Regions from separate parts of the Aeromonas crassostreae genome, predicted to be linked through region 4. Evidence: predicted binding sites of a transcription regulator. Region 4 holds the regulator's gene; each other region holds the start of a gene.
What was found. The regulator sigma-54, encoded in region 4, starts transcription at its own class of promoters, with help from an activator protein. The targets are predictions, from matches to a motif close to TGGCACNGTTTTNGCTT.

Region 1 (4,185 bases), on a different contig from region 4:
GAGGCGCTCATCCATCAGGATGACGGCGGTCAGCAGGTTGTCGAGTAATGTCTTGGCTTGATCCGAGCGGACTGGCACAGGTTTCTCCCTAAAACGGTGCTACACACCGGCAATGCACCAATATAGTGCATTCAGTCTACCTGCATCGGTGCAAAGGATCACCCCTTGTGAGGCGTGGCGCTGGCGGCAGCGGCCTGATTGACTCTGGTCCTGTGCAGGTAGAAAGTCACTATCTCTGATTTAGCAAGGATCGTACCGTCTTTTGCCAGCAGCTCGAGTTGCACCTTATGGGTGCCCCGATCCAGGTTTTCCAGGCGGAGCATCAGGGTGTTGCTGACCCGGGCGCGTGCCTTGCCGTCGAGCAGCAGGCGCAGATCGAATTGGGGGGGAGGGGTGGGGGTGACGCGCGCCTCGAAGACGATGTTGCCCGTGTTGTCGCGCAGCGTGCTCTCCGCTTCGGGAGAGATCAGGGTGATGGTCAGTTCGGCCTGCTTGAGATCGGTGCCGGTCAGGTGGTGGTAATTGGCGACCTGTACCGACTGGGGAACCGTGCCGACCAGGGGGGCCACCCGCAGGTCGATCACCTGGCTCTGCTGGCCCGCGGGGGGGGCATTGGTGTAGTGGGTGATGCCCCGGCTATCCACCCAGGAGTAGATCTTGGCGCCATGGACGCCCAGGCTTGTCAGCAACAATAATCCGGCCAGGTGGCTGAGGTTCATGCCTCTCTCCTCGATGGGATCCCGCTTAAAGCCTAACAGAGAAAAAACCCGCCATGAGGCGGGTTTTATTATCCATTTGGTACTGACTGCGCCGATTAGACGGAGTAGTAGAGTTCGAACTCCAGCGGGTGCGGGGTCATGCGCACGCGGTCCACGTCCTGCTGCTTCAGCTCCAGGTAGGAGTTGATGAAGTCGTCGCTGAACACGCCACCACGGGTCAGGAACTCGCGATCGCTGTCCAGTGCAGACAGGGCCTCGTCCAGGGAACCGGCAACGGTCGGCACTTCGGCGGCTTCTTCCGGCGGCAGATCATACAGGTTCTTGTCCATGGCATCGCCCGGATGGATCTTGTTGATGATGCCGTCCAGGCCGGCCATCAGCTGGGCGGCGAAGGCCAGGTAGGGGTTGGCCGCCGGGTCCGGGAAGCGCACCTCGATGCGGCGAGCTTTCGGGCTCGGTACCACAGGGATACGGATGGAGGCAGAGCGGTTGCGGGCGGAGTAGGCCAGCATGACCGGTGCTTCATAGCCCGGCACCAGACGCTTGTAGGAGTTGGTAGTCGGGTTGGCGAAGGCGTTGATGGCCTTGGCGTGCTTGATGATGCCGCCGATGTAGTGCAGCGCCATCTCGGACAGACCGCCGTACAGGTCACCCGCGAACAGGTTGACGCCATCTTTGGCCAGGGACTGGTGGCAGTGCATGCCGGAGCCGTTGTCACCGAACATGGGTTTGGGCATGAAGGTGACAGTCTTGTTGTAGGCGTGGGCCACGTTGTGGATCACGTACTTCAGGACCTGCACTTCGTCAGCCTTCAGCGTAAGAGTGTTGAAGCGGGTGGCGATCTCGTTCTGACCGGCGGTGGCCACCTCGTGGTGGTGAGCCTCGACGACCTGGCCCATCTCTTCCAGCACCAGGCACATGGCGGCGCGGATGTCCTGGGAGGAGTCGACCGGTGCAACCGGGAAGTAGCCACCCTTGACGAAGGGACGGTGACCCTTGTTGCCGTGCTCGTAGGCGGTGCCGGAGTTCCAGGCCGCTTCTTCGGATTCGATCTTGACGAAGCTGTGACCCATGGTGTTCGAGAAGGTGATGTTGTCGAACATGAAGAACTCGGGTTCCGGTCCGAACAGCACGGTATCGGCGATGCCGCTGGACTTCAGGAAGTCTTCGGCACGCTTGGCGATGGAGCGCGGATCGCGGTCATAGCCCTGCATGGTGGCCGGTTCCAGGATGTCACAGACGATGTTCAGGGTGGTCTCTTCGGTGAACGGATCCAGCTTGGCGGAGGCCGGATCCGGCATCAGCACCATGTCAGACTCGTTGATGCCCTTCCAGCCGCCGATGGAGGAGCCATCGAACATCTTGCCGTCTTCGAAGAAGTCTTCGTCGATCTGGTGGGAGGGAATGGAAACGTGCTGCTCTTTACCCTTGGTGTCGGTAAAGCGCAGGTCGACAAACTTGACTTCATGTTCCTGGATCAAGGCCATTACGTTCTGAGCTGACATGCTAAGTAACCTCCGGTGTTAAAACTCTTTGGGTGAATGCGTCATCAGATTCACATAAGCGAGTATCGTGCCAAGTTTGTGACAGCTTGATTTCAGGGCAGTTGCCGCATCTTGGCGTCCCAAAACCAGCTGCTTTCGTGCCGTCGTGCATCATGTTGGTGCATTCAGGGATCTTTTTGGTGCACCAAACCAGTGCGACGGCGACTAAGCCCCATATAAACAGGCTTGTTGCCCCGGGTCCATGATCCAGATCCACTCTCGTGCGTGAATCTACTGCGATTCTGCTAGGCAGATCACAAAGGCGAGAGTACAATTAGCGCCCAATTTTACCCGGTGATTGAGGCGAGAATGTTAGAGAATTTACGCAATATTGCGATTATTGCGCACGTTGACCACGGCAAGACGACCCTGGTGGATAAGCTGCTGCAGCAGTCCGGTACTCTGGACCGCACCAGCGAAGGTCAGGAACGGATCATGGACTCCAATGATCTGGAACGGGAACGTGGCATCACCATTCTCGCCAAGAACACTGCCATCCGCTGGAACGACTACCGCATCAACATCGTGGATACCCCGGGTCACGCCGACTTCGGCGGTGAGGTTGAGCGTGTACTGTCCATGGTTGACTCCGTGCTGCTGCTGGTCGACGCCGTTGACGGCCCCATGCCGCAAACCCGTTTCGTGACCCAGAAGGCGTTCGCCCAGGGTCTGAAGCCCATCGTGGTCATCAACAAGATCGACCGTCCGGGCGCGCGTCCTGACTGGGTAATGGATCAGGTCTTCGATCTGTTCGACAACCTGGGTGCCACCGATGAGCAACTGGACTTCAAGGTTGTTTACGCCTCTGCACTGAACGGTTGGGCCACCCTGGATCAAGACGTACCGTCCGAGAACATGGAACCCCTGTTCCAGGCCATCGTCGACAACGTGGAAGCGCCTGCGGCCGATGCCGAGGGTGGTTTCCAGATGCAGATCTCCCAGCTGGACTACAACTCCTATGTGGGCGTCATCGGCATCGGTCGCATCACCCGCGGCCGCGTCAAGACCAACCAGCAGGTCACCATCGTCGGTGCCAACGGCAAGAGCCGTACCGGCAAGGTCGGTCAGGTCCTGGGCTACCTGGGTCTGTCCCGTACCGAAGTGACCGACGCGCAAGCGGGCGACATCATCGCCATCACCGGTCTGGGCGAGCTGAAGATCTCCGACACCATCTGTGACAACAACGCCGTTGAAGCGCTGCCGCCCCTCTCCGTCGACGAGCCGACCGTGAACATGACCTTCCAGGTCAACACCTCGCCGTTCGCCGGTAAAGAAGGCAAGTTCGTCACCTCCCGCAACATCCTGGAGCGTCTGAACCAGGAACTGGTCCACAACGTGGCCCTGCGCGTGGAAGAGACCGAAGATCCGGACAAGTTCCGCGTCTCCGGCCGTGGTGAACTGCACCTGTCCATCCTGATCGAAAACATGCGTCGCGAAGGCTACGAGCTGGCGGTATCCCGTCCGGAAGTTATCCTGCGCACCGTGGATGGCGTTCTGCAAGAACCGTTCGAAACCGTCACTGTCGACGTGGAAGAAGCCCACCAGGGTTCCGTCATGGAGCAACTCGGCCTGCGTAAAGGCGAGATGACCAACATGACCCCGGATGGCAAGGGCCGTGTCCGTCTGGACTTCATGATCCCGAGCCGTGGCCTGATCGGCTTCCAGACCGAGTTCCTGACCATGACCTCGGGTACCGGTCTGCTGTACCACACCTTCGACCATTACGGTCCGCACAAGGGTGGCAGCATCGGTGAGCGTCAGAACGGCGTGCTCATCTCCAACGCTACCGGCAAGGCCCTGACCTTCGCCCTGTTCGGTCTGCAGGATCGCGGTCGTCTGTTCATCGGTCACGCGACCGAGGTGTACGAAGGCCAGGTGATCGGGATCCACTCCCGCTCCAACGACCTGACCGTCAACTGCCT
Region 2 (4,185 bases), on a different contig from region 4:
CCCTGCTCCTGGGTATTGGCCAGGTCCCCGGTACCACCGTAGTGGATGCGGGCATTGGCCACCTTCTGGGAGGAGACGCTGTTGTCCGAGGTGACATCTTCGGGGCGGATGAGGCCGGTGATGCGGATGTATTCGTTGCCGTTGTTGAGCATGATCCACTTCTCGCCGCGCACCACCAGGTTGCCGTTGGCGAGCACCTTGGCCACGCTGACCGAGATGCTGCCCTGCAGGCTGTTGCTCTGATCCGCCTTGGCCTGCCCCTTGAACGCGCTGTTCTGACCGATGGAGGCTGACATGTTGTAGGCGCCGGCCGTGATGGGCACGCCCCCCAGGCTCACCGGATCCAGATTGAACTCGTTGTCCTTGCCGGTCTGGGTGTTGGCCTTCTTGGAGGCGGAGGTGGATTCCGCCAACTCTATGGTGATGATGTCGCCGACCTTGTGGGCCTTGATGTCCGAGTAGATGCCATTGACCTGATCGGGCTGAAAGATGGCGCCGGTCGGGCGCACCGACACCGGCTCGGACTCGCCATAGACGGGGGCGAACTCGGGGTCGTCCGGCTTGGCGGTATTGAGGGTGCTGGTACAGCCCCCCAGCGCCAGCAGACTCAGCATCCAGATGGTTTTCACTATGAGACTCCCGTTACAGCCGCTGGGTCAGGTAGGACATCATGGAGTCCACCGCCGAGATCACCTTGGAGTTCATCTCGTAGACCCGCTGGGCCTGGATGAGGTTGACCAGCTCCTCGGTGACGTTGACGTTGGAGACTTCCAGCATCCCCTGCTTGATGACCCCGAGGCCATCCGCCCCGGCCACCCCTTCGATGGGGGCGCCGCTGGACTGGGTCTCGAGGAACATGTTCTCCCCCATGGGTTGCAGACCGGAGGCATTGACGAAGTCGCTGATGTTGATCTGGCCTATCACCTGGGAGGCGCCATCCCCCTTGAGCTGGATGGAGATCTGACCATCCTCCCCTATGGTGACGCTCTGGGCGTTTTCGGGGATCTGGATCTCGGGTTGCAGCGGGTAGCCATTGCCCGGGGTGACGATGGTGCCCTCGTCATTGAGGGTGAACTGGCCGTTGCGGGTGTAGGCGCTGCTGCCGTCCGGCAGCTGCACCTCGAAGAAGCCGCGACCATTGATCATCAGGTCCAGGGAGTTGTCCGTGGTCTGCACATTGCCCTGGCTGAAGCTCTTCTGGGTGGCGACCACCTTGGCCCCCGCCCCCAGCATCAGGCCGGAGGGCAGCTCGGTATCCGCCGAGGAGCGTCCCCCCGGCTGATTGATGTTCTGATAGAGCAAGTCTTCGAAGATGGCGCGGGACTTCTTGTAACCCACCGTGCTGGCGTTGGCGAGGTTGTTCGAGGTGACGGCGATGTTGGTCTGCTGTGCATCCAGCCCCGTCTTGCCTATCCAAAGTGCAGGATTCATGTCTGGCTCCTAATTAGCTGATACGCAGCAGTTGGGTTTGGGCTTCGTCGTTCTCCTGGGCCGTCTTCATCATCTTGACCTGGGTTTCGAACTGACGCTGCAAGCGAATGAGGTTGGTCATCTCGTCGACCACATTGACGTTGCTCCCCTCGAGGGAGCCGGCAATCAGGCCCACCTCGGCGGAAGCGGGTTCCGGCTGGCCGTCCTTGCGGCGAAACAGGCCATCCTGCCCCTTCTCCACCGCGTCCGCGGCCGGACGCACCAGCTTGATGCGCTGAAAATCCTCCGGCAGGTTGGGCGCGGCCCCCTCGGGGCGACCCGTGATGGTGCCGTCCCGGTTGATTTCAAGCTTCTCCAGCGGCAGCGGCAAGACGATGGGCCTGCCGGCCTCGTCCACCACATTGAGGCCGGTGCTGGTCTGCAGATTGCCGGTGGCGCTCAGCTCCAGGTTGCCCATGCGGGTGAAGGCCTCGCCCCCCTTGCCGTCCTGCACCGCGATCCACCCCTGCCCGTCTACCGCCACGTCCAGATCCCGGCCCGTGGTCATCAGCATGCCGTGCTGCAGGTTCTGGCCCGGCCGCTCCGTCATGGCGAAGACCCGGGTCGGCAAGCCTTCGCCGAACGCCTGCATGGCGCGAGCCTGCTCGAAGTCGGACTTGAAGCCGGTGGTGTTGGCGTTGGCCAGGTTGTTGCCACGCACAGCCAGGCTGTTCATGTTCTCCTTGGCACCGGACATGGCGATATAAAGCAGGTGATCCATGGGATCCTCCGTCAAACTGATGACTCTGACGGGAAGAAAGCAATTAAGGTGCCAACAGCGTTAATGAATTCTTAACTTATTGATATATAAAAGGGCGCCGAAGCGCCCCTTGTCGTTCCCTCTCCACCATCCATTAACGGATCTGCAGTATGGTCTGCTGCAGCGAGCTGTTGACTTCCAGGGAGCGGGAGTTCGCCTGGAAGTTGCGCTGGGCGGTGATGAGATCCACCAGCTCCGAGGTCAGGTCCACGTTGGACTGCTCCAGGGCCGAGGACTTGACGGAGCCGAAGGTGCCCGAATTCGGGGTGCCCGGCAGGCCGTCTCCGGAGAGCAGAGATTCGCGCCAGGAGGTATCACCGACCTGGGTCAGCCCCTGGGGGTTGGCGAACTTGGCCATGGCCACCATGGCCACCTTGACGGTGGTGGCGTTGCTGTAGGTGGCGGAGACGATGCCGTCATCGGTGATCTCCACCTTGGTCAGCCGACCCACGGTCGAACCATCCTGGGTCAATTTATTGACTTCAAACGGCGACGAGTACTGGGTCACGGTACCGAGGCGGTACTCGAAAGTCTGGGTCTGATCGGCCCCATTGCCGATGATCCCGGCCCCCGGGGTCCCCAGCGCCTCCGTCGTGATGGGATCGGGGGTCACTGTCGTGAGCTTGCCATCGGAGCCAAACGCCAGGCTCGCATAGGCAGCCCCACCCACCTCGATGGGGTTGGTCCCCTCGTACATGTACATGCGCCAGGAGGCGGGCGTTACCGCCTGCGGAGGCGTGTTGGTATCCCCCTCCTTGACGAAATACTGGGTGATGGTGTGGGGTTCGCCCAAGGAGTCGTAGACAACCACAGAGGTGGAAGAGGAGTAGGTATCAGAATTCGTTGTGTCGAGCGGGACGTTGGTCACATCGATCGGTGTCGTGGACGCCGGCAGGTTGAAGCTGGCCTCCACCAGGGTGGTCGGCTTGGGCTCACCGGCCCGATCCGGGATCTGGATGGGTTTGGTGGCGTTGAGGCTGACCGCCTTGGGGGTACCGTCGGCGTTGATCTCGTACCCCTGCAGATAACTGCCGGAGTTGTTGACCATGTAGCTGTTCTCGTTGAGCTTGAAGGCGCCGGCACGGGTGTAGGTGCGGTCGAGGGAGCTGACCCCGTCCGAGGTGACGAAGAAGCCGTTGCCCTGGATGGCCAGATCCAGCGAGTTGTTGGTAAATTGCAGCGCCCCCTGGTGGAACTGCTGTGCCACGGCCCCGGTCGCGACGCCATTACCCACCTGGGTCTTGGAGTTGACGAAGATGGAGTTGGCATAGACGTCGGCAAACTCGGCGCGGGACTCCTTGAAACCGATGGTGTTGACGTTGGCAATGTTGTTCGCGGTGACGTTCAGGTCTTTTTGAGCCGCATTGACGCCGCTGAGGGCATTGTTGAATGACATGTCTTTCTCCTTAGATCACTGCGTTATCGGTCGCGTTGGTGGTCGAGTTGGTGGTCGACTTGTTGCCCGCACCGGCGATTTCCAATACATCGGTCAGATAGATGCCTCCCAGTCCCTTGAGCTTGAGGGTGCTGGGTGAGCTGGCCGAGCCCAGGGTGACGCTCTCGACCTGGGCGTAGGCCAGGGCGGGCAGACTCTCCGACTTGCCCGCCACGGTGGCACTGGCCTCAATCTGGTACTTTCCGCTCTTGGCCGGGTTGCCGTTCTTGTCCAGGCCATCCCAGCTGAAGGCGACGTTGCCCTGATGATCCCCTTCGATGGCGAACTCCTTGATCACCTGGCCACTCTCGTCTTTCACCGTCACCTTGATGTTGCTGCCACCGTCTGCGGTGGCGATCATCCCATTGACGGTACCGCCGCTCTCCAGATAGCCGGTATTGGACGGGATCAACACCTCCTGCCCCACCAGGGCCGAGGCCTGCAACGCCTGGCTCGAGGTCATCAGGCTGTTGAGGCTCTCCATCTGGGTCGACAGGCTGTTGATCCCCTCCGAGGTGGA
Region 3 (4,185 bases), 110 kb from region 4:
GCCAGCTGGTGATCGATGGCACCGACAACCAGCAGGCGCTGCTCGGCTTGCTCAACCGCTATCTCCCCTTTACCGCGCTGGTGGTGCAGCAGGATGCCCAGGCCGCCGATGCCATGCGTTTGCTGCGCGAATTCAACCTCAATATTCCCCAGGATGTGTCTGTCATCAGCCTGGAAGGATCGGCGCTGGCGAGTCAGTTGACCCCCACTCTGACCTGTATCGAGTACCCGAGCGAGCGGCTGGCCCAGGAGAGTGTGCGGATGTTGCAGGCCCAACTGAAGCAGAGCCTGCGCCCCGTCGATGAGCAGTTGAAGTTCCATGGTCGTCTTGTGGTGCGCGAGTCCGTGGTGGCACGCTAGGGCTTGACCTTGCCGGAGGCGGCAGCGTTAGGCTGACTGCATATCAACAGAGGAGAGAGCCCATGACCATCGAACTCACCGTATCCGGCATGTCTTGCGGCGGCTGCGCCGCCAGCCTGCAAAAGGCCCTGCTGGCCCAGCCTGCGGTCAGCACCGCCACTGTCGACTTTGCCAGCGGCAAGGCCGTCATCGAGAGTGAACTGAGCAAGGCAGAGCTGATCGTCCTGATCCAGGCCCAGGGTTTTGGGGGGAGTTAAATTATCTCTATAGAGGTATAAATCAGGTTAAAGTTCTGTACTCAGCTGTTTTTTGGTGAGAATCATCACAAACCACCGCAACAGAAAGCGCAAACTTGCTGCAATTTTTATCATCCAGAAGGATTTGCAGCATGACCCTACCGATCCGCAAGACCCTGATCGCCGCCGTCCTCGGCCTGACCCTCTCCCCCCTGGCCATGGCGCTGCCGCAGGTGCATATACTGGCAACTGGCGGCACCATCGCCGGGGCAGGCCAGTCCGCCACCCAGTCCAACTACGAGGCAGGCAAGGTGGCCATCGAGACCCTGATCGCCGCCGTTCCCGAGATGAAGAACGTCGCTGACGTGCAGGGTGAGCAGGTGGTCAAGATCGGCTCCCAGGACATGAACGACGAGGTGTGGCTCACGCTGGCCAAGCGGGTCAACGCGCTGCTGGCCAGGGATGACGTGGATGGCATCGTCATCACCCATGGCACCGACACCATGGAAGAGACCGCCTACTTCCTCAATCTGACCGTCAAGAGCGACAAGCCGGTGGTGCTGGTCGGCGCCATGCGCCCCTCCACCGCCATGAGCGCCGACGGCCCCATGAACCTCTACAACGCCGTGGTGACCGCCTCCGACCCAGCCTCCAGGGGGCGTGGGGTCATGGTGGCGATGAACGACACAGTGCTCGATGCCCGCGACGTCACCAAGACCAGCACCACGGGGGTACAGACCTTCGCCTCCCCGAACTTCGGCCCGCTCGGTTACATCCACAACGGCAAGATAGACTATCAGCGCAGCCCGGCCCGCCAGCACACCAGCCAGACCCCGTTCGACGTGAGCAAGCTCGACAAGCTGCCGCAAGTGGGCATCGTCTACAGCTACGCCAACGCCTCGGACCTGCCGGCCAAGGCCCTGGTGGAGGCCAGGTTTGACGGCATCGTCAGCGCCGGGGTGGGCAACGGCAACCTCTACCACAGTCTGTTCGACACCCTGGCCAAGGCAAGCAAGGACGGCATCCGGGTGGTGCGCTCCGCCCGCGTGCCGACCGGCGCCACCACCCTGGATGCGGAGATCGACGACGCCAAGTACGGCTTCGTCGCCGCCGAAACCCTCAACCCGCAGAAGGCGCGCATCCTCTTGATGCTCTCCCTGACCCAGAGCAAGGATCCGGCCCAGATCCAGCGCTGGTTCCAGCAGTTCTGAGGCGCGGCTGCGAATGAGCGGGGGGCCTGGTGCCCCCCTTGTCATTTCTTGCGCCTTGGCACACCCCTTGCTTTGGCTTGACTACTGTCCACAATGATCTGGCAAGGGTGAACGATGAAACGGTGGATCCAACATTTTTACCAACTGAACCGCCTCAACTGGCTCATGGTCTGGCTGCTGCTGTGTTGCAGCATCATATTGCTGTTTCCGACCGGGCTGATGAAGGGGGCCGTGAGTGTCTGGGCCGACCAGCACGCCGCCTGGCTCGGGGTCGGCATGCTGATCGCCATCTCCTATTTCTGCAGCCAGGGCATGTTGATCGCCTGGGAGTGGATCTGTGACGAGTGGCAGTCGCGCAAGCAGAAAGGGCAGCTTTCCCGAATGATCACCTTCCTCGATTTCAACGAGAAGGCGGTGCTGCGCGAGTTCGTGCTGCAGCGTAAAAGCGTCATAAACCTGCCGATCACCGAGCCCGCCGTCAAAAACCTGATAGACGCCGGGGTGCTCACCTACGCCTATGGCAAGCCGGCCCGGGACAAGGATGACGAGAACCAGATCCGCGCCCTGATGATTGCCCTGCCGGCCCGCCCCTTGCTCACCTACAAGGTGCTGGGCCTGTCCCGTGGCAAGATGAGCGACGAGCAGGTGGAGCAGATCATGAACGCCAGGCCCAAGTTCGCCCAGAAGAGCCTGCAACGCTGAGCCGGCTCAAGCCAGCAAAAAGGCGCCAGATTGGCGCCTTTTTCGTAGCCGTTCGGTGCAAAATTTATTGGGTGCGCGCCTTGAGGTAGCCGGCGTAATCCGGGATCTGCACCTGGAACGCCTGATTCATGTGGGGGCTGTCCATGATGAAGTCCGCCGTCGCCTCATTGGTGGCGACCGGGATGTTCCAGACCGCGGCCAGGCGCAGCAGTGCCTTCACGTCCGGATCATGGGGCACGGCATTGAGGGGATCCCAGAAGAAGATCAGCACGTCTATCTTGCCCTCTGCAATCAGGGCGCCGAGCTGTTGATCTCCGCCCATGGGGCCGGAGAAGAGGCAGGTGATCGGCAGCTGAGCCGCCTTGCCAAGCAGGCTGCCTGTGGTGCCGGTCGCGTAGAGGTGATGGAGCTTGAGCGCCTCCTTGCGGCGGCCAACCCAGTCGAGCAGGGCTGTCTTCATGTTGTCGTGGGCTACCAGGGCTACCCGTTTGTGGGGCGCCATCTCTCTGGCTATCTGTTCCATGGTCGTATCCGGGTCAAAAAGGAAAGAGGCCTATCCTAATCGAAAGCGCGGCTCCCTGCCTATCGGCGCGCCATATCTGTGATCCGGGTGAAACTTGGGCGCCTTGCCATGAAAAAGACCCGCAGTAGCGGGTCTGGACAGGAGCGGGGGTGGCACAGACTCCGGGGTCAGGAGCCGTGATGGAGCTGGGACTGCTGATAATTCTCCAGGCCGATGCGACCGATGAGATCGAGCTGGGTTTCCAGCCAGTCCACGTGTTCCTCTTCGTCCTCGAGAATATCCTGAAACAGATCCCGGCTGACGTAGTCGTGCTTGGATTCGGCATATGAGATGGCGCTCTTCAGATCCGGGATGGCATCCATCTCCAGGGAGAGATCGCAGCGCAGCATCTCTTCCACCGTCTCGCCGATGCGCAGCTTGCCGAGATCCTGCAAGTTGGGCAACCCCTCCAGAAACAGGATGCGCTTGACCAGCTCGTCCGCGTGTTTCATCTCGTCGATGGACTCGTGGTACTCCTTGTGTCCCAGGGCCTTGAGGCCCCAGTCATCGTAGATGCGGGCATGCAGGAAATACTGATTGATGGCGACCAGCTCGTTGGCCAGTACCTTGTTCAAGTGCGCGATAATCTTGGTATCACCTTTCATCGTCAATCCTCCTTGCTGGATCCGTCAAGCTTAGACCAGGAAGAGGACAACAACAGGGCGTGCGGGCAGGAGCCCGCTTGGAAGGAGAGGGGTGAGGGGCCTCAGGCCACTTCGTAGTAGCGGGGCGCCTTGTCGAGCTCGGCCTTGATGATCGCCTTGGCCATGGGCAGACACTTGCCACACTGGCTGCCCAGTCCCAGATCCTGCTTGAGCTGGCGCAACTCGCCTTTGCCTGCCTGTACCGCCTGACGTATCTGGATATCGGTAATGCCGCGGCACAAACAAACGTACATATTCACACCTCATGTTGGGATAGGCTGAAATCTAAATGAGAATGGTTCTCTATGCAAATAACGATTGGGAATAAGCAGCCCCCCTTGCCAGCCCTCACCCCCTTGGGGACAATGTTCCTTCATCACGGAGGTGCCATGTTCAAGACCCTGTTCAAGTCCCTGTTTGGTGGCGACGCCCCCGTTGCCCCCCAGGTCACGCCGACCGAATATGCCGGCT
Region 4 (4,185 bases):
CTACCGAGGCGGAGACTGTCATCTGACCTCCCGTTGCGCCATCAATGTTGCGGATCCCGTTTGTCCAGGGTGCGATGGCGGATCTGCACGTTCTTGCCGAGCCCCTCGAAGGTCCGCGCCAACTGTTCGGCGATGAACACGGATCTGTGCTGGCCGCCGGTGCAGCCAATCCCGACCGTGAGATAGCTGCGGTTGTTGCGCTCCAGGGCCGGCAACCAGGTCGCCAGCATGTTCTCGATCTGCAGGGTGAACTGCATCACGTCGGGCTGGCTCGCCAGGTAGCGGGCCACCGGCTCATCCTTGCCGGTGAACGGCTTGAGCTCGGGGATCCAGTGGGGATTGGGCAGGAAGCGGGCATCGAACACGAAGTCGGCATCCTTGGGAATGCCGTACTTGAAGCCGAACGACTCGAACACCAGCACCAGCTCATTCTCCTTCTTGCCGAGCACCCGGGTCTTGATGAGCTCGCTGAGGTCATGAATGCTGAGGCTGGTGGTGTCGATACGCAGATCGGCGCTCGCCGAGATCGGCGCCAGCAGATGGGTCTCTTCGCGGATCGCCTCGTCCAGGGAGAGGCGCTTGCGAGAGAGGGGGTGCAGGCGACGGCTCTCGCCGTAACGTTTGAGCAGGGTGCTGTTCTCCGCATCGAAGAAGAAGCTGCTGTATTGCACCCGACCATCACCGCGCACCTGGGCCAGCAGGGTCTCCAGCCGCTCCGGATCACCGGGCAGGTTGCGCACGTCTATGCTGACCGCCAGCTTGTCGTACTGGCGCTCGACCGAGACGATCAGCTGAGGCAGCAGATTGACCGGCAGATTGTCGACACAGTAATACCCGAGATCTTCCAGTACCCGCAACGCAACGGTCTTGCCCGAACCGGAGCGGCCACTGACTACGATAAGCTGCATCTTGCAACCTCCACAGCGACGAGTTGATTAGCGAGGGCGACTGCCCATCAGGCGGAGATCATGATCTGGTAGAGATCATCATCGCTGGCAGCCTGGCGCAGCTGGCGGCAGACCGCCTTGTCACCCAATTTGGCGGCCATCAGGGAGAGGGTCTTGAGATGCTGCTTGCACTCACTCTCCGGCACCAACAAGGCAAAGAGCAGATCGACGGGCTGATTGTCGATGGAATCGAAGGGGATGGGCTCGGCAAAGGTCATCAGCACCGCCGTCGGCGGGAACTCGTCGCCGATGCGGCCATGGGGAATGGCAATGCCGGCACCTATGCCGGTGCTGCCCATCTTCTCGCGGGCAAGCAGACATTCGAACAGGGCCTGGCGCGGGGTACCCAGCCGCTCGGCGGCCAGCTCGCTGATGATTTCCAAGGCGCGTTTCTTGCTGGTACAAGGGACCGCACTTTTGGTGCAGTCCCGACTCAGTATGTGTTCAAGTTGCATGGTTATTTTTGATTTAACTTGTCTTTGTGCTTGATGATCTGTCGATCAAGTTTGTCGAGCAGGGTATCTATCGCGGCGTACATATCCGCGTGTTCCGAGTTGGCGAACACTTCGCCCCCGCTGACGTGTAGCTTGGCTTCGGCAATCTGGTTCAGTTTTTCTACGCTCAACACCACATGAACATTGTTGATGTGGTCAAAGTGACGCTCGAGTTTGGCAAACTTGTTATTCACATAATCACGCAGCGCTTCGGTGATCTCTACGTGGTGTCCGGTCAAGTTAATTTGCATAACGTCTTCCTTCTGTGTTGCCTAAACCAGGCGTTTGCGCTGATTGGACGGTGGTATCAACAAGGATTCACGGTATTTGGCGATCGTGCGTCGAGCCACCATAATACCCTGTTCGGCCAGCAAATCCGCGATCTTGCTATCACTTAGCGGTTTCGCCGGGTTCTCCGCCGTCACCAGCTTCTTGATCAGGGCACGAATTGCGGTCGATGAGCACTCACCTCCTCCTTCTGTGTTGACGTGACTGGAGAAAAAGAACTTCAGCTCGAAGATGCCACGGTGGGTATGCATGTACTTCTGGGTCGTGACCCGGGAGATGGTCGATTCATGCATCTCCACCGCCTCGGCGATGTCGTTGAGTACCATGGGTTTCATGGCCTCCTCACCGTATTCAAAGAACCCCTGCTGCTGCTCGACGATGCAGTTGGCCACCTTGAGCAGGGTCTCATTGCGGCTCTCCAGACTCTTGATGAACCACTTGGCATCTTGCAGATGGGAGCGAATGAACTGGGTGTCCTGGCTGGTGCGCGCCTGGCGAGCCATGGCGGCATAGGTTTCGTTGACGCGAATGCGGGGCGCCGAATCCGGGTTCAGCTCCACCACCCAGCGGTTCTGGCGCTTGACCACGGTGACATCCGGGATCACGTACTGGGAATCGCTCTGCACCACCCGGTTGCCGGGCCTGGGTTCGAGCTGCTGGATGAGATCGATGACCTCCTTGAGCTCCCCTTCCTTGAGCCGCGTCTTGCGCGCCAGGGTGCGATAGTCCCGATTGCCCAGCAAGTCCATGTGATCACGGACCACTTCACGCGCCTGGGTCAGCCAGGGTTGGCTCGGACTGAACTGACCCAGCTGGATCAGCAGGCACTCCTGTACCGAGCGGGCCGCGATGCCGACCGGATCGAAATGCTGTACCCGCTTGAGCACGGCCTCGATCTCATCGAGCTCCACCTCGACGTCGTCACTGCTCACCGCCTGCTGGATGTCTTCCAGGGTGCTGGTCAGGTAGCCGGACTCGTCGATGCCGTCGATGATGGCCAGGGCGATGGCGGCATCGAGATCGCTGAACGGGGTGAGCCGCATCTGCCACAGCAGATAATCCTGCAGGTTTTCCGTGGTCTCCCCCTGATAGACGCTATCTTCCCCCTCGAAGACGGGGCCGGCGCTCTGGCCGGTGCCGGCGGAGTAGACGTCATCCCAGCTGCTGTCGACCGGCAGCTCGTCAGGCAACTGCTCCTGAGCCATGGCCTCGCTGCTGTCGATCTGGCTCTCATCCTGCTTAATATCGGTATGAGTCTCCTGCTGCTCGACCTCTTCTTGCTCGAGCAGGGGGTTGCTATCGAGGGCTTGCTGGATCTCCTGCTGAAGTTCCAATGAAGAGAGCTGGAGCAGACGAATCGCTTGTTGTAACTGCGGCGTCATGGTCAATTGCTGACCGAGACGCAACTGGAGTGTCGGCTTCATCTACGTCGGGATATCCTTATTTCAGCGAGGCGATCATCAGGAAACGAAGGGCGATTTCCCCTTACTATAGACTGAATTGATCGCCCAAATAGACACGCTTGACCTGTTCGTCGGCCAGGATCTCGGCGGGGGTGCCTTCCGCTATCATCTTGCCGTGACTGACGATATAGGCCTTCTCGCACACATCCAGCGTCTCGCGCACGTTGTGGTCCGTGATGAGCACGCCCAGCCCCCGCTCCTTGAGATGCTGGATGATCTTCTTGATGTCGATGACAGAGATGGGATCGACCCCCGCAAACGGCTCGTCCAGCAGGATGAAGCGGGGTTCGGCCGCCAGGGCCCGGGCTATCTCGACCCGGCGGCGCTCGCCACCGGACAGGCTCTGGCCCAGGTTGTCCCGGATGTGGGTGATGCTGAACTCTTCCAGCAACTGCTCCACCTTGTCTTCCCGCTCTTCACGACTCAGCTCCTTGCGGGTCTGCATGACCCCCATCAGGTTGTCATAGACGGAGAGGCGGCGGAAGATGGAGGCTTCCTGGGGCAGATAGCCGATGCCATTGCGGGCACGTATGTGCATGGGTTGCAGGCTGATGTCCTGCTCGTCGATGGTGATCAGGCCCGCATCCCGCTGCACCAGGCCGACGATCATGTAAAAAGAGGTGGTCTTGCCGGCACCATTCGGGCCGAGCAGGCCCACGATCTGGCCGGTGCCCACTTCCAGGCTGACGTCACTGACCACCATCCGCTTCTTGTAGCTCTTCTGCAGCCCGGCTGCCTTCAACACTGCCATGGCTTATTTATCCTGCTTTTTGTCGGCGGGTTTGTCGAAATTCTCGACCTGATCGGGCAGGAACACCGTCTTGACGCGATTGGTTTCACCCTTGCTCTCGGCGATCATCTTCTGTTTGACGATGTCATAGCGGATCAGATCGCCGTTCACCTGGCTGTCTTCCTGCTTGAGCTCGCCGTTGCCCGTGATGGTCACCAGACGATTCTTCAGCTCGTAGCGAATGCTGTCGCCATGGGCATTGA

Region 1: the regulator sigma-54 is predicted to act here: its motif matches at 2,281-2,297, upstream of glnA (glutamate--ammonia ligase).
Region 2: the regulator sigma-54 is predicted to act here: its motif matches at 2,229-2,245, upstream of ACW5W4_RS06610 (flagellar basal body rod protein FlgF).
Region 3: the regulator sigma-54 is predicted to act here: its motif matches at 1,863-1,879, upstream of ACW5W4_RS02170 (superinfection exclusion B family protein).

What each region holds. Positions count from the first base shown of each region.
Region 1 is NZ_JBSTYM010000010.1:46,454-50,638, reverse strand. Features, by position in the region: gene glnL (nitrogen regulation protein NR(II)) at 1-78, opposite strand, end outside; gene ACW5W4_RS09895 (DUF4124 domain-containing protein) at 159-719, opposite strand; gene glnA (glutamate--ammonia ligase) at 815-2,224, opposite strand; gene typA (translational GTPase TypA) at 2,573-4,185, shown strand, end outside.
Region 2 is NZ_JBSTYM010000006.1:70,492-74,676, forward strand. Features, by position in the region: gene flgH (flagellar basal body L-ring protein FlgH) at 1-629, opposite strand, end outside; gene flgG (flagellar basal-body rod protein FlgG) at 643-1,431, opposite strand; gene ACW5W4_RS06610 (flagellar basal body rod protein FlgF) at 1,445-2,191, opposite strand; gene flgE (flagellar hook protein FlgE) at 2,325-3,626, opposite strand; gene ACW5W4_RS06620 (flagellar hook assembly protein FlgD) at 3,637-4,185, opposite strand, start outside.
Region 3 is NZ_JBSTYM010000002.1:125,373-129,557, forward strand. Features, by position in the region: gene ACW5W4_RS02155 (LacI family DNA-binding transcriptional regulator) at 1-359, shown strand, start outside; gene ACW5W4_RS02160 (heavy-metal-associated domain-containing protein) at 422-616, shown strand; gene ansB (L-asparaginase 2) at 748-1,806, shown strand; gene ACW5W4_RS02170 (superinfection exclusion B family protein) at 1,921-2,508, shown strand; gene ACW5W4_RS02175 (methylglyoxal synthase) at 2,573-3,031, opposite strand; gene bfr (bacterioferritin) at 3,199-3,675, opposite strand; gene ACW5W4_RS02185 (bacterioferritin-associated ferredoxin) at 3,777-3,968, opposite strand; gene ACW5W4_RS02190 (HlyU family transcriptional regulator) at 4,104-4,185, shown strand, end outside.
Region 4 is NZ_JBSTYM010000002.1:13,573-17,757, reverse strand. Features, by position in the region: gene npr (PTS phosphocarrier protein NPr) at 1-22, opposite strand, end outside; gene rapZ (RNase adapter RapZ) at 42-908, opposite strand; gene ptsN (PTS IIA-like nitrogen regulatory protein PtsN) at 956-1,402, opposite strand; gene hpf (ribosome hibernation promoting factor) at 1,405-1,692, opposite strand; gene ACW5W4_RS01665 (RNA polymerase factor sigma-54) at 1,714-3,153, opposite strand; gene lptB (LPS export ABC transporter ATP-binding protein) at 3,218-3,943, opposite strand; gene lptA (lipopolysaccharide transport periplasmic protein LptA) at 3,947-4,185, opposite strand, start outside.